DNA from 3 places in the Novosphingobium sp. NFX11 genome. Region 3 is predicted to be linked to each of the others. Evidence: riboswitches for the same ligand, from Rfam matches in the RefSeq annotation. Region 3 holds a riboswitch; each other region holds the start of a gene.
What was found. Region 3 has a riboswitch for cobalamin ahead of cobW (cobalamin biosynthesis protein CobW). Riboswitches for the same ligand answer to the same signal wherever they lie in the genome.
Positions count from the first base shown of each region.

Region 1: it holds a riboswitch for cobalamin, as region 3 does, so the genes downstream of both, KZO24_RS16895 (TonB-dependent receptor) here and cobW (cobalamin biosynthesis protein CobW) in region 3, are expected to answer to the same signal.
Region 2: it holds a riboswitch for cobalamin, as region 3 does, so the genes downstream of both, KZO24_RS20615 (TonB-dependent receptor) here and cobW (cobalamin biosynthesis protein CobW) in region 3, are expected to answer to the same signal.

Region 1 covers NZ_CP080384.1:3,277,038-3,281,216, forward strand. Annotated here, with positions in the region: partial or broken gene KZO24_RS16895 (TonB-dependent receptor) at 176-2,230, opposite strand; cobalamin riboswitch at 2,403-2,650, opposite strand; gene KZO24_RS16900 (purple acid phosphatase family protein) at 3,123-4,179, opposite strand, start outside.
Region 2 covers NZ_CP080385.1:622,978-627,156, reverse strand. Annotated here, with positions in the region: gene KZO24_RS20625 (TonB-dependent receptor domain-containing protein) at 1-726, shown strand, start outside; gene KZO24_RS20620 (AraC family transcriptional regulator) at 792-2,027, opposite strand; cobalamin riboswitch at 2,224-2,465, shown strand; gene KZO24_RS20615 (TonB-dependent receptor) at 2,644-4,179, shown strand, end outside.
Region 3 covers NZ_CP080384.1:1,654,093-1,658,271, forward strand. Annotated here, with positions in the region: gene KZO24_RS08460 (sensor histidine kinase) at 1-153, shown strand, start outside; gene fahA (fumarylacetoacetase) at 302-1,606, shown strand; cobalamin riboswitch at 1,646-1,893, shown strand; gene cobW (cobalamin biosynthesis protein CobW) at 2,080-3,129, shown strand; gene cobN (cobaltochelatase subunit CobN) at 3,362-4,179, shown strand, end outside.

The DNA.
Region 1 (4,179 bases), 1.6 Mb from region 3:
GACAAGATAGTGCCATTCCTACTTCGTGACCGACAAAGCAGACGGGCTGCACCTGGGGAATGGAAATCGGCGATTGAGCGACCAACCAGGGTCGGAACGGATCTTCGCATTGAGTAGAATCGCAGCACGACCACGCCCTGCCCTGCCGAACGGCGGGGCAGGGCAGGGCGTTTGATCAGAATGTGAAGCGTGCGCCGATCTTGAACGTGCGCGGCTCGATCACGCGGCTGAGACGCCCCTCCACCGGGCCATGGGTGTCGAACGCCGGGATGTAGGATCTCGTAGTAGTACGCGATGTCCTTGTCGTGGCTGTCGAAGATATTCAGCACCTCACCGTAGATCTCGATCTTGCGGCCCTTCCATGCGGCGCGGGCGTTGACGATCGTGCTGCCCTTGTCGCGCACCGAATTGTCCTCGATCAGCGGGTAGGGCCCCAGATGTCGGACGCGCACGCTCGCCTCCCATGAGTCGAGCACGATCGCCGCGCCGGCAGAGACCGCGTTCTCGACCGCGTTGGGAATGCGATCGCCATTGTCGTAGCGCGAGTGACTGGCGACATAGCTGCCGTCGAGTGCCAGCCACGGCAGCGGCCGCCAGAACCCGACTACCTCGTAGCCATGACGCTTGCTGGCGCCAGTCGGCTCCACCGCGTTGGAATCGCCGACGAAGCGCAGTTCGCTGCCCACGTCGAGCCACCAGTACGTGGCCGTCAGCGAGACGGTGCCCAGTTGCAGGCGCCCGCCCAATTCCTTGCCGGTGCCGCGCACGAGCACGGGCACGGGGATTCCACGTTTATCGCGCCGCGCACGTCGTTGGAGTGGAAACCGCGTCCCCAGTTGGCGTAGACCTCGAACTGAGGGACGATCTCGTAGGCTGCAGATACCTTGGGTGATATGATGGAATCATGCCCACTGCCGGTTCCCAGATCGGCCGCCACGGCATCTCGCGCGCGAACCGTGTAGCGGTAGTAATCTGCCCGCATGCCGCCGGTCAGCCTGAGGCCACGCGCCGGCTTCCAGGTCGCTTCACCGTAGAGCGCGCCGGACAGTTCCTCGACGTGGTATCGTCCCAGTGAGGACAGGAAGGCGCGGGTGTCTGCGCGATTTACCCCGACATTGCCGATGTGATCGTAGCGGTTTTCGGTTCCCACGCTCAATTGCAGCGTCGAGTCCACATCCCACTGCTTGCGCGCGGTGAGGCCCACGATCCAGCGCTTGTCGAACTGGTCGATCTGCGCACTGGTGCCATCGGGATCGGCGTACGTCGGGTTCGAATACATGTTCCAGTTGTAGTACTGGGCATAGACATTCGCGTTCCAGCTCGGCTGCCGCATCGCGATGTTGCCAACCCAGCGTGTGGTGCGGCCGCGCGCCGAAGGATCGGGCGAGCAGAACTCGTCAGGACACAGCGCGCTGCCGATGATCCGCTCCGGGATCTGCTCGGTCGGCCGCCAGGTGGCGTGGTAGGCATGGAGCGAAGCTTCGAGGGTGCCTCCGCCGGTGGGCGCGGTGTACTTCGCGAAGCCGGAGTAATGCCGAAGGTGTTCTGCCTCCTGCCAGGGCCCGTCATAGCGCTTCGCCTGCCCCACCAGCGTCAGGCTGCCACCCGCCACATCCTTGACGGTTCCACCGGCGGCCAGGCGCCCCGACATGTAGGATCCCCCTTCGACCGAGATCCACGGGCGGTCGAACCCATCGATAGTGGTCATGGAGGCCGCGCCCGCCAGTGCGAAGTCGCCGCCATCGGCGCGGTACGGTCCCTTGCGAAAATCCTCTCGGGCGACGACCTCGGGGATCAGACCGTTGAGATCGAGATAACCCTGACCGTGACCATGGCTACGCAGGTTCATCTGCACGCCGTCGATGTAGGTCGTGAAGTCGGTGCCGTGATCAAGGTTGAAGCCGCGCAGGAAGTACTGGTTAGCCTTGCCGCTGCCCGAATGCTGCGCCGCCACCATGCCGGGCACCGCCTCGAGCAGTTCGGCGACCCGCAGCAGCGGACGGACCAGCAGGTCGGATCCGCCGACGCTACCTTCGCTGGCGGCATGAGCGGTGCCGATCTTGGCCTCGCCGCGTCCGAACACCACGATCTCACTGGAGCCGCCGGGTGCGATGTCGGCGGGGACCTCTTTGGCTTGCGCTGGCACCGTCGCCAGTACCATTGCGCTGCCAGTCGCGATCCCTGTCGCGATGCGCACCAGCGCAACGGTTGTCATCAAATTCATCGTCATTCCCCCCGGGCGCCTGCGACTGGGTGGGAGACGTGCCGCCATAAAGACGGTCGGCACGCGCCTGCGGCCGGACGCCGCGGGCGACCGTCTGCGCGAACCGATGCGGCCTCCACCGCTGGTTCGTCGCTCGAACGGAATGATTCCGGGCCCTGGCCACCCCCTGGACCACGGCATGAGCGACCAGACGCAGGCAGGTCTCCTGGCTCACGGGTCAACGCAGCGATGCACGGCCTTCCCAGGCCTCGCATGTTGCAGCGTCCGGCCCAGTGACTGGCGGCAGGACCCTTCGCCCCGCCGCGCATATGCATCGCGCTCACCGCTTACAGTTGCAGGGACAGCCTCGGATTCGAGGGGCAAAAACCCCTCTCACCGCGTTCCCTTTTAAGCCTCTTTCGAAGCACCGGCGCGATCTCGTCCGCGCCGATGAGGGCGCAGGCACAGCGCGCTATCCCAACCCTTCCCAAGACACAAGAGTGTCTGATTGGTCGCAGAATGTTTTTGGAAATATCGCGCGGCGCCGCAGCGGAAAGATTGCGGATATAAAGAAAGCAGACAAGCCGGAGTAGACGTAGGCAATCCGAGTCTGAGTGTCAGCTAAGGATCGACGGCAGTAGCGATTGACAGGCACCTTATGAGCACTGCCCAGCCGGGTATTGGTAATTATAAGTAACTGTCAATATGGGGGCTGTACCATTCGTCGATCGTAAGGCTGCGCCAAAACTCTGTCGATATCCCGATTTTTTAAAGGATTTCATGCCTATCGACACGATCAGTTCTAACACCTCGCCTTTGCTATCCTCGGGCAGTTTAAGAATCCTCGTCGCGATGGCTAAGGTGTCCGTCGCGGCGAGGAAAGCTTGCTTCCGAACTGATGGTTTCCAGATCCCGGCCGTCAACGTGTATTTTTACGCAGCGAGACTTCGTCGAGCGCTTCGCCGGTGGCAGTGTAGGCGCGGTAGGTCAGGTGATCCGGAGTCACATCGATAACTTGATAGGCCTGCGTGCGTGACGCCGACTTGCGCGCCCAGGTCAAGCTGCCGACATCGTACATTTTGGGACCGGCCACCGACACCGCATACGTTGAGCCGGCATCGTCGGTGGTCGGGCCATCTGGGCCGATTGCGCCGCGTGCATAGCCATGGTCGTGGCCCTGCAGCACCAGATCGACCTTGTACTTGTCGATCAGCGGTTTCAGTGCCGCGCGCACTTTCGGGTTGTCGCGGCCCGGTTCGCTGGAGAACAGCGGGAAGTGCAGGAACATCACCGTCCAATGGCTGGGGTTGTGCGCCAGAAGGCCATCGAGCCACTTGATGATGGATTTCCTCGCCTTCTCATCGCGGTCGACCTGCATGGAATCGATCGAGATCAGGCGCAGGCCCTGATAGTCGGTGTACCAGCTGGTTTCGCGGCTGGCGGGAACGTCGGCCGGGCCGTCTTCGGGCAGGGTGAACTGGCGGCGCCACTGGCCGTTGATCGAGGAGCCGGCGCGGGCGGTCTCGTCCTTGACGTATTCGTGATTGCCCGGCGTCGGCATCTGCGGGGTCTGGGCATAGAGGAAGCCGCCGGCCGTGAACCATTCGCCCCATTCGGCGTCGCTGTCGTGGCGGTTGATGAGATCGCCCGCATGGATCGTGAACGCCGCGTCGCCCGCCTGCCGGAAGGCCATGCGCAGCGTGCGCGAGGCTTCGGACAGGATCTGGTTCTGCATGTCGCCCATGTAGATGAAGCGGAACGGCTTCGCCTCGCGCGAGGCGGTGCGGAACTGCAGCCATTCGGACCAGTGCGTGCCGTCGCCCACGCGGTAGGCGTAGACGGTATCGGCCTGCAGGCCCTTCAGCACCGCCGAGTGATAGGCGGCACGGAAGGCGGGGTCCTCGCGCACGGGCAGGACGGCGTCGTCGGTCGTCGCGGCGAGGGTCATCGGGGATTTCACGAAGTCCGGGCTGCTG
Region 2 (4,179 bases), on a different replicon from region 3:
GTGCGCAGGACCGTCGACCAGCTCGATTTCGCCGACTTCGCGGCTTCGGTCAACCAGGCCGACGGGCGGCCGCTGGGCGGCAATTCGGGGCTGCGGCCCGCCCGTGTGACGCGCGCCCTGGCCCGCCTCGACCACCGCTGGGGCAAGGGCGGGGCGATCGCGGTGGAGGCCTACCACCAGTGGCACACCGGATTGCTCGGCTATCTTGTTCTCGATAGCGGAGACCAGGCACTTGGCACCATCGGCGATGCGCGGCAATGGGGTGTGAGCGTGCAGGGGACACTGCCTCTCGACACCGTGTTGCGCGGCGCGCGGCTGACTCTTGACGGCACCTGGCGTGGTTCGCGGCTGAGCGATCCGATAACCGGCAAGCACCGGGCGATGGACGACATTGCTGGGCAAAGCGTGACTGCCGAGTTCCGCCATGACGTGCCGGCCCTCAAGTCGTCATGGGGCGTCAACTGGACCGCGCCCGAAGAAGCCGACGTCTTCTACACCGGCGAAGTCCTGCGCGCGCGGAGCCATGCGCGCTGGGGTGGCTATATCGAGACCACGGTGCTGGCCGGGTTCAAGACGACGTTCACGGCCAAGGCGATCAACGGGCAGGATAGTTCCCGGTGGCGCCGCTTCTATTCACCGAGCCGTGCGGGTGCCTACACCGGAAGCGAGGAAAGGAACCAAAAGCAAGGGGTGATCGTGTCGATGGCTGTGGTTCGGGCTTTCTGAGTGTCTGTTCGAGAAACCGCTGAAGACGAGTTTCGAAGCACTGGCAATGTCTTGACGGGAATTTCTCAAGTGAAATCCGGAACGACGCATACGACCGCGAGCTTGCCAAGCGTCTCGTGACGGGTGCCCAAGGTCAGGGTGCGCCCCGCGCCCGCTGGTTCGCTGTGGGATCGCTTTTGCCTATGAGGACAAGATACTGCCTTTTTCCTGGAGGCGGCGTGTGCTGCGCATACTTGTGGGAGACTGGCCGAACCATCGTTGGCAGCGGCGGGAGAACACCGCTTGTTCGGCGAAGCCGAGCTTTTCGGAGATCCCCGGAAATCGAGGTCGGTCTGTTGCAGGTAGTAGAGCGTCAGATCGCGGCGCACCCCGTCCTTGACGTCCTGAAAGCTGGTGCCCTCCTCCTTCAGCCGGCGGCGCAAGGTACGATGGTGGATGTTCAGTGCACGCGCGACTTCAACGCTGGCACAGTCCCCCTGCGCCAGCCTGCGAATGATAAGGCCGCGCACTTCCGCGTCAAAAGGTAGACTTCGTTTGGGAAAGTGCTTCTCAATGTAGGCGGCCAGGTCGCTATGGACTTGGGTGTTCTGGCTGAGGATCGGACTGGCGAGATCCCTGTCCGAGAACGTGATCCCGTCGGACGGCTCCCCGAAAAGCACCTCGCAGCCGAAATAGCGACGATAGTCGGCGAGCGGAGAGAGCGGCTCGTGTCGGAAATGCACGCAGCGAGCGCGGGCATAGCCGCCGGTCATCTCCATCGCCTCGACATGACCGATCAAAAGGATCTGCTCGATGGCCTGGATACGCTCGGCACTGTTTTCGAACAGCAGTTCATGGCCGGCGAATATGGTGCCCTCGGCAGCATGCGGCCGCAGCCATACGCGCGCTGCGCGGCTGTGTGCGCTGATGTGCTCGCTTGCAAAGCGCAGGGCATCGCCGAACGTCCTCGAACTGCGCATCGTATTGCCCAGCGGCCCGAAGATCGCTCCGCCGCGTTGCCGCAGAGCCAGCCGCATTCCGAAATCGCGGCAGTCCAGCCGGTGCGCCGCAACGGTCAGGAGCCGGATCGCCTCGGGATATGTGAGCGCAACGGCGTCGTCGCGAAAATCCTGGGCGGAAATCCCGGCGAACCGCAACAGTTCGCCGGGATTTCCGCCAAGCGAGCTGACCAGTTCCGGAAAATGCCGGAGAAGCGGGATGTTGAGCCGTGCAAATTCCACATCGGCAGGCAATGGCATCAGCAGGTCCTTGGCATCGCAAGGGAAGGCGCGGTTATCGGAGCTTACGGCCGCGCCGTCCATCTCCTGAACAATGGCTGCATCGCCTGTCCGCATCGGTCAAGTCGGTGTACGAGATCTTGCGGCAAGAGTGCCAAAGATCGCACGAGCGTAGCGCGACCTTGCAAGGACAAGGAAGGGCGGAAGCACGCGTCGTACGGCGATGCTTGCCAGCGCCACTTCCTTCGCGTAGGGCGGCTCCCGTCTCTCGAGGTTCGGGAGGCCATGATCGCGTTGGTGCTCCCGTAAGGGGGCTTAAAGGGAACGCGGTGAGGGGGCTCGCGCCCCTGAATCCGAGGCTGTCCCTGCAACTGTGAGCGGTGAGCGCGATGCATATCGCGGCAGGCCAAAGTGCCCTGTCGCAGCCACTGGGCCGGACGCTAACTCCTGCGAGGCCTGGGAAGGCCGTGCATCGTGCGATGACCCGCAAGCCAGGAGACCTGCCAGCGTCCGGTCGCTCTTGCCCTTGGTCCAGGGGATGGCCGAGGCACGGTGAAATCCGTCTGAGCGACGCATGTGCGGCGGGGGCCGCATCGACCCAAGCGACGGCGCCGGGGGCGTCGTGTCGTCGCGTGGGCCGACCGTTCGCGCGGACGCCCTCGTCAGACGTCGATGACGCCGGACAGGGTTTGTTTCTCACATGACGATTTCCCAATATGCGCTGTGCGCCGCGACCGCTTTCGCAGCGCTTTCCTCATCCGTGTTTTCCTCGGCCGCGCGCGCAGACGAGGCCGATCCGGCAGACACCATCCTGGTAACGGGCCTGCGGGCCGAAACCAGCCTCGATACGAAGAGCAGCGGCAGCCGCCTCGGCCTCACGGTTTTTGAAACTCCGGCAAGTATCGAGGTGCTGGACGGTGATGCGATCCGGGCGCGTGGTGACCTTTCCATCCAGGAAGCGGTCAGCCGCGCTACCGGTCTGACTTTCCAGGGTTCTCCGGGCAACGGGAATACGGCGATGGCCGCGCGCGGTTTCTCGGGGCAGGGGTCGGTGCAGTTGCTGGTGGACGGCACGCGCCTGTTCGTGGCCTCGGGGACGCTGACCTTCCCGGTCGATCCCTGGACGGTGGAGCGCATCGACGTGCTGCGCGGCCCGAGTTCGGTCATATCAGGCGAGGGCGCGATCGGCGGCGCGGTCAATGTCATCATGAAGAAGCCGTCGACCGACCGCAGCATCATGCAGGCCCGCGTGGCCTACGGCTCGGACAACGCGATGCAGATCGCGGGTGATGCTGGCGGGCCCGTGGGAGGAGGTCTGTCCTATCGTGTCGCAGCCAGCTTCACACGCTCGGATGGCTGGCCCGACCGCAACAGCGACAACCGCAACCTCGCCATCTCCGGCGCGCTGCGCTGGGACGCCAGCCCGACGTTGAGCTTCACGCTGGCTTCCGACTACGGCGACGTCGAGATGTTGCCCTATTTCGGCAGTCCGCTGAACAACGGCAAGTTCGACAGGCGCTTCCGTTTCATCAACTTCAACATCACCGGCAGCGAGGATCATTTCCGGGACAACTGGACACGTCTGACGACCGAGTGGCAGGCATCGGATGCGATTTCGCTGCGCAACGTGGCTTATTACCTTAGTTCGGATCGCGACTGGCTCAACGCCGAAAGTTATCGCTATTCCGCAACGACCGGGCTGGTGACGCGCAGTGACTACCTGAACATCGTCCACCGTCAGGACCAGATCGGCGATCGCGGCGACCTCACCTTGCGTACTCCGCTGGGTGGGGGTGTGGAGAACAGCCTGCTCGTCGGCTTCGACGTCAACCGGGTCAAGTTCCGCCACATCAACAACTCGCCTTATGGCGGCAGTTCCGTGGTCGATCCGTTCGACTTCGAACCCGGCGGCTTCATCACGCCGGTGCCCACCACGCTCGGTTTCCGCACCCTGACCACGCAGTATTCGGTGTTCATGGAAGACCAACTCCAACTGCGTGACTGGGCCTCGCTGGTCGGAGGTTTCCGGCAGGACTGGTACGATCTGGAGCGCATCGACGCGCGTACGCCGGCGAACGGCTTCAAGCGGAAGTATCACAGTACTTCGGGCCGCTTTGGGCTGGTCCTGAACCCTGCGGTCGATACTGCGCTTTACGGCTCGTTCACAGTCGGCACCGACCCGATCAGCGCGCTTATCACGACTTCGAACGCGCAGAAGGACTTTGGCCTTTCGCCC
Region 3 (4,179 bases):
GCGGCGCGGGCGCGGGACACCAAGGGCTTCGGCCTCGGCATCCCGACCGCGCACCGGCTGATGGCGCGCTTCGACGGCCAGCTTTCCTTCGCCGCCGCGCCCGAAGGCGGCCTGATCGCGCGCCTGGATGTGCCCCAGCCGCCAATGGGTTGACGAAGATCGTCGTCCCGGACTTGATCCGGGACCGCTGGCAGTCTTTAGATGCGAGCTTGCCGCGGGACGGCCCATCGAAAGGTGGGCTTTTCACGGCCAGCGGTCCCGGATCAAGTCCGGGACGATGAGAGAATATGGAGAGCGACCTGTGAACTGGTGGACCATCGACGAAACCCATGACCCTGCCCGCAAAAGCTGGGTCGACAGCGCCGACGGCCACCACGACTTCCCGGTCCAGAACCTGCCCTTCAGTGTGTTCTCCACCTCAGAAGAGACACCGACGCGGATCGGTGTTGCGATCGGCGACCAGATCCTGGACATCCGTGCACTGGCCACAGCAGGCCTCGTCCCCGCAAACCTCGCCGAAATCTGCAGCGATGCGGACATGGCCCGCCTGCTGGCCATCCCCGCGCAAGACCGCCGCCCCCTGCGCCATGCCCTCTCCGACCTGCTCTGCGACGAAACCCGCCGCCCGGTCATCGAGCCCATGCTGCACCCGGTCGAAGCCTGCATGCTGCACCTGCCGACACGCATCGGCGACTACACCGACTTCTATGTCGGTATCCATCACGCCAACAACATCGGCCGCCAGTTCCGCCCGGACAACCCGCTGCTGCCCAACTACAAGCATGTGCCGATCGGCTACCACGGCCGCGCGTCCTCGATCCGTCCCTCGGGTGTTCCGGTCGTGCGCCCCACCGGCCAGCGCAAGCCGCCCGAGGCCGATGCGCCGATCTTCGCGCCGACTGCAAGGCTCGACTACGAACTGGAGATGGGCGTCTGGATAGGCCGCGGCAACGACCTCGGCGAGCCCGTGCCGATCACCGATGCTGCGCAGCATATCGCCGGTTTCTGCCTGCTCAACGACTGGTCCGCGCGCGATGTGCAGGGGTGGGAATACCAGCCGCTCGGCCCGTTCCTGTCGAAGAACTTCCACTCGACGATTTCGCCATGGGTCGTCACGCCCGAAGCCCTCGCGCCCTTCCGCGCGGCCCAGCCGCCCCGACCGGAAGGCGACCCGCAGCCCCTGCCCTATCTGTCTGACGCGGATGATCAGGCCCACGGCGCGCTGGGCGTCATGCTGCAGGTCCACCTGACCACGCAGGCCATGCGCAAGGCCGGGCTTCCGCCCCATCGCCTCAGCCACGGCCCGGCGACCAACATGTACTGGACGGTGAACCAGATGGTCGCGCACCATGCATCCAACGGCTGCAACCTGACGCCCGGCGACCTGCTCGGCACCGGCACGATTTCCGCTCCCGAGCGGGAGGGTTTCGGCAGCCTCATGGAATTGTCGCAGGGCGGCAAGTCGCCCCTCACCTTGGCCAGTGGCGAGACCCGCACGTTCCTGGAGGACGGCGACGAAATCTCCATCACCGCCACCGCCGCCGCTGAGGGCTTCGTTTCCATCGGTTTCGGAGAATGCCGCGCCCGCATCCTTCCGGCACGCTGAAACCAACACTTGCGCCCACCCCTGCCTCCCGGTATCCGCCGGGAACAAGATCGCGCCGGTGCCCCGCAAGGGGCTTAAAAGGGAAGGCGGTGGGAACGGTTCGCCGTTCGAGATCCGCAGCTGTCCCTGCAACTGTAAGCGGCGAGCGCGATGCACATCGCTTCCCCCTCACCGTGCGGGGAGGCAGCCACTGAGGCCGGACGCTGCGACATGCGAGGCTTCGGGAAGGCCGTGCATCGATGCGTTGACCCGCGAGCCAGGAGACCTGCCGGCGTCTGGTCGCTCTTGCCTTGGTCCAGGGGATGGCTGCGGCACGGTTCACCGTCTGAGCGACGACACGCATGCGGCTTAGGGGCCGCAGCGGAGCAGGTCGCCGGGCGTCTTCGCGCCTGTCCGTCGCCCCTGCCCCGCGCCGGCGCGAAAGCGCCGGTACGCCCCGCCGCGAGAAGTCGCCGGCGCGGGAGTTGAGAGCCTTGAGCAAAGTACCCACCACCGTCATCACCGGCTTCCTCGGCGCCGGCAAGACCACGCTGATCCGCCACCTGCTGCAGAACGCGAAGGGCCGCCGCCTCGCCCTCGTCATCAACGAGTTCGGCGACGTCGGCGTCGACAGCGAACTGGTCAAGGGCTGCAACGACGAGGCCTGCCCCGAGGACGATATCCTCGAACTCGCCAATGGCTGCATCTGCTGCACCGTGGCCGACGACTTCCTGCCGACGATGCAGAAGCTGCTCGACCGCGAGACCCCGCCCGACCACATCATCATCGAGACGTCGGGCCTCGCGCTGCCCAAGCCACTGGTCAAGGCCTTCCAGTGGCCGGACATCCGCACCCGCGCGACGGTGGACGGCGTGATCGCCCTGATCGACGCCGATGCCGTCGCCGCCGGTCGCTTCGCCACGGACGAGGAAGCCCTCGCCGCCGCCCGCGCCGCCGATCCCAACCTCGACCACGACAGCCCGCTCGAGGAACTGTTCGAGGAACAGCTGGGCTGCGCCGACATGGTGGTGCTCAACAAGACCGACCTCGTCGATGCGGACGTGCTGGCCGAAGTCGAGAAGACCGTCGCCGCCGAGACGCGCGCCGGCGTCAAGATCGTGCGCGCGGACCACGGCGCGGTCGACATCGCCGCGCTGCTCGGCATCGTCGCGGCGGCCGAGGACGACCTCGACAGCCGCAAGTCGCACATCGACGGCCTCGACGACGATCACGACCATGACGACTTCGACACCTTCATCCTGAACGGCGGCGAAGTGGCCGATCTCGACGCGCTGCTGGCGGGCATGAAGGAACAGATCGCCGCGCATGACGTGCTGCGCGTGAAGGGCATGGTCGCGCTGGCGGGCAAGCCCAGCCGCCTCGTGCTGCAGGGCGTCGGCCCGCGCATCCAGCACTTCTTCGACCGCGCGTGGAAGCCCGAAGAACCGCGCCGCACGCAGCTGGTGGTGATCGGCCAGAAGGGGCTCGATCAGGCCGCCATCGAAGCCGCGCTGGCAGGCGTGCTGGGTTCGGTCCCGGCGTGATTCCTTCTCTCTCCCTTCGTCATTGCGAGCGGCGCAGCCGCGCGGCAATCCAGAGCCGCGCGAACCGCCCTGGATTGCTTCGCTGCGCTCGCAATGACGAGCGGTTGGGAAGCGGACGGGCGTTGAACGAAGACCTCCGGCTCTACCCCCTCCTTCGTCATTGCGAACCCGCGCAGCGGGTGAAGCAATCCAGGGCGGTTAGCTCTGCCGTCAGCCCGGCGAGCGCCGCCTAATGCACCTGCTTTCCGCCACCCCGGGCACGATCTCCAACGGCGAGGAGGCGATCGACCTCGACCAGCCTCCGGGCGACATCGTCATCCTGACGGTGGCGGACAGCGAACTCGCCTGCTTCGCCAAGGCAGCGGCAGGGCTGCCGGAGGGCGCGCCCAGCGTCCGCCTCGCCAACCTGCTGCAGTTGCGGCACCCGTATTCGGTCGATCTCTACGTCGAGAAGGTGATCGCCCACGCAAAATTCGTGTGCGTGGTGCTGCTCGGCGGCAAGAGCTACTGGCCCTACGGCATCGACGAAATCGCCCTGATCGCCCGCGAGAAGGGCATCGCCTTCGCCGCCATCGCCGACGGGCGCGAGGATGATCCGACGCTGACAGTCGCCTCCACCCTCCCCGCCGAGACGGTCGAGCACCTCCGCGACTATCTGCGGCAGGGCGGCAGCGCGAATGCCCTGTCGTTCCTCCGCACCGCCGCGCGGCTGATCGGCGAGGACTGCGGCCAGCCGGACGACCCGGTGCCGGTGGCCGACGCGGGGCTCTATCTGCAAGGCGTGGACCGGCCGAGCTTGGCCGACTTGCGCGCATCATGGCGCCCCGACGCCTCTGTCGTGCTGCTGGTATTCTACCGCGCGCTGATGATCGCGGGCACGCTCGACGCCGTGGACGCGATGGTCGCCGCATTGCAAATGCGCGGGTTCAACGTCGCCGCCGTCCATGTCCGCGCGCTGCGAGAGCCTTTCGCCATCGACTGGCTCGGCGGCCTGATGGCCGAGATTGCGCCCGACGTGATCGTCAACGCCACCAGCTTCGCCTCCTCTTC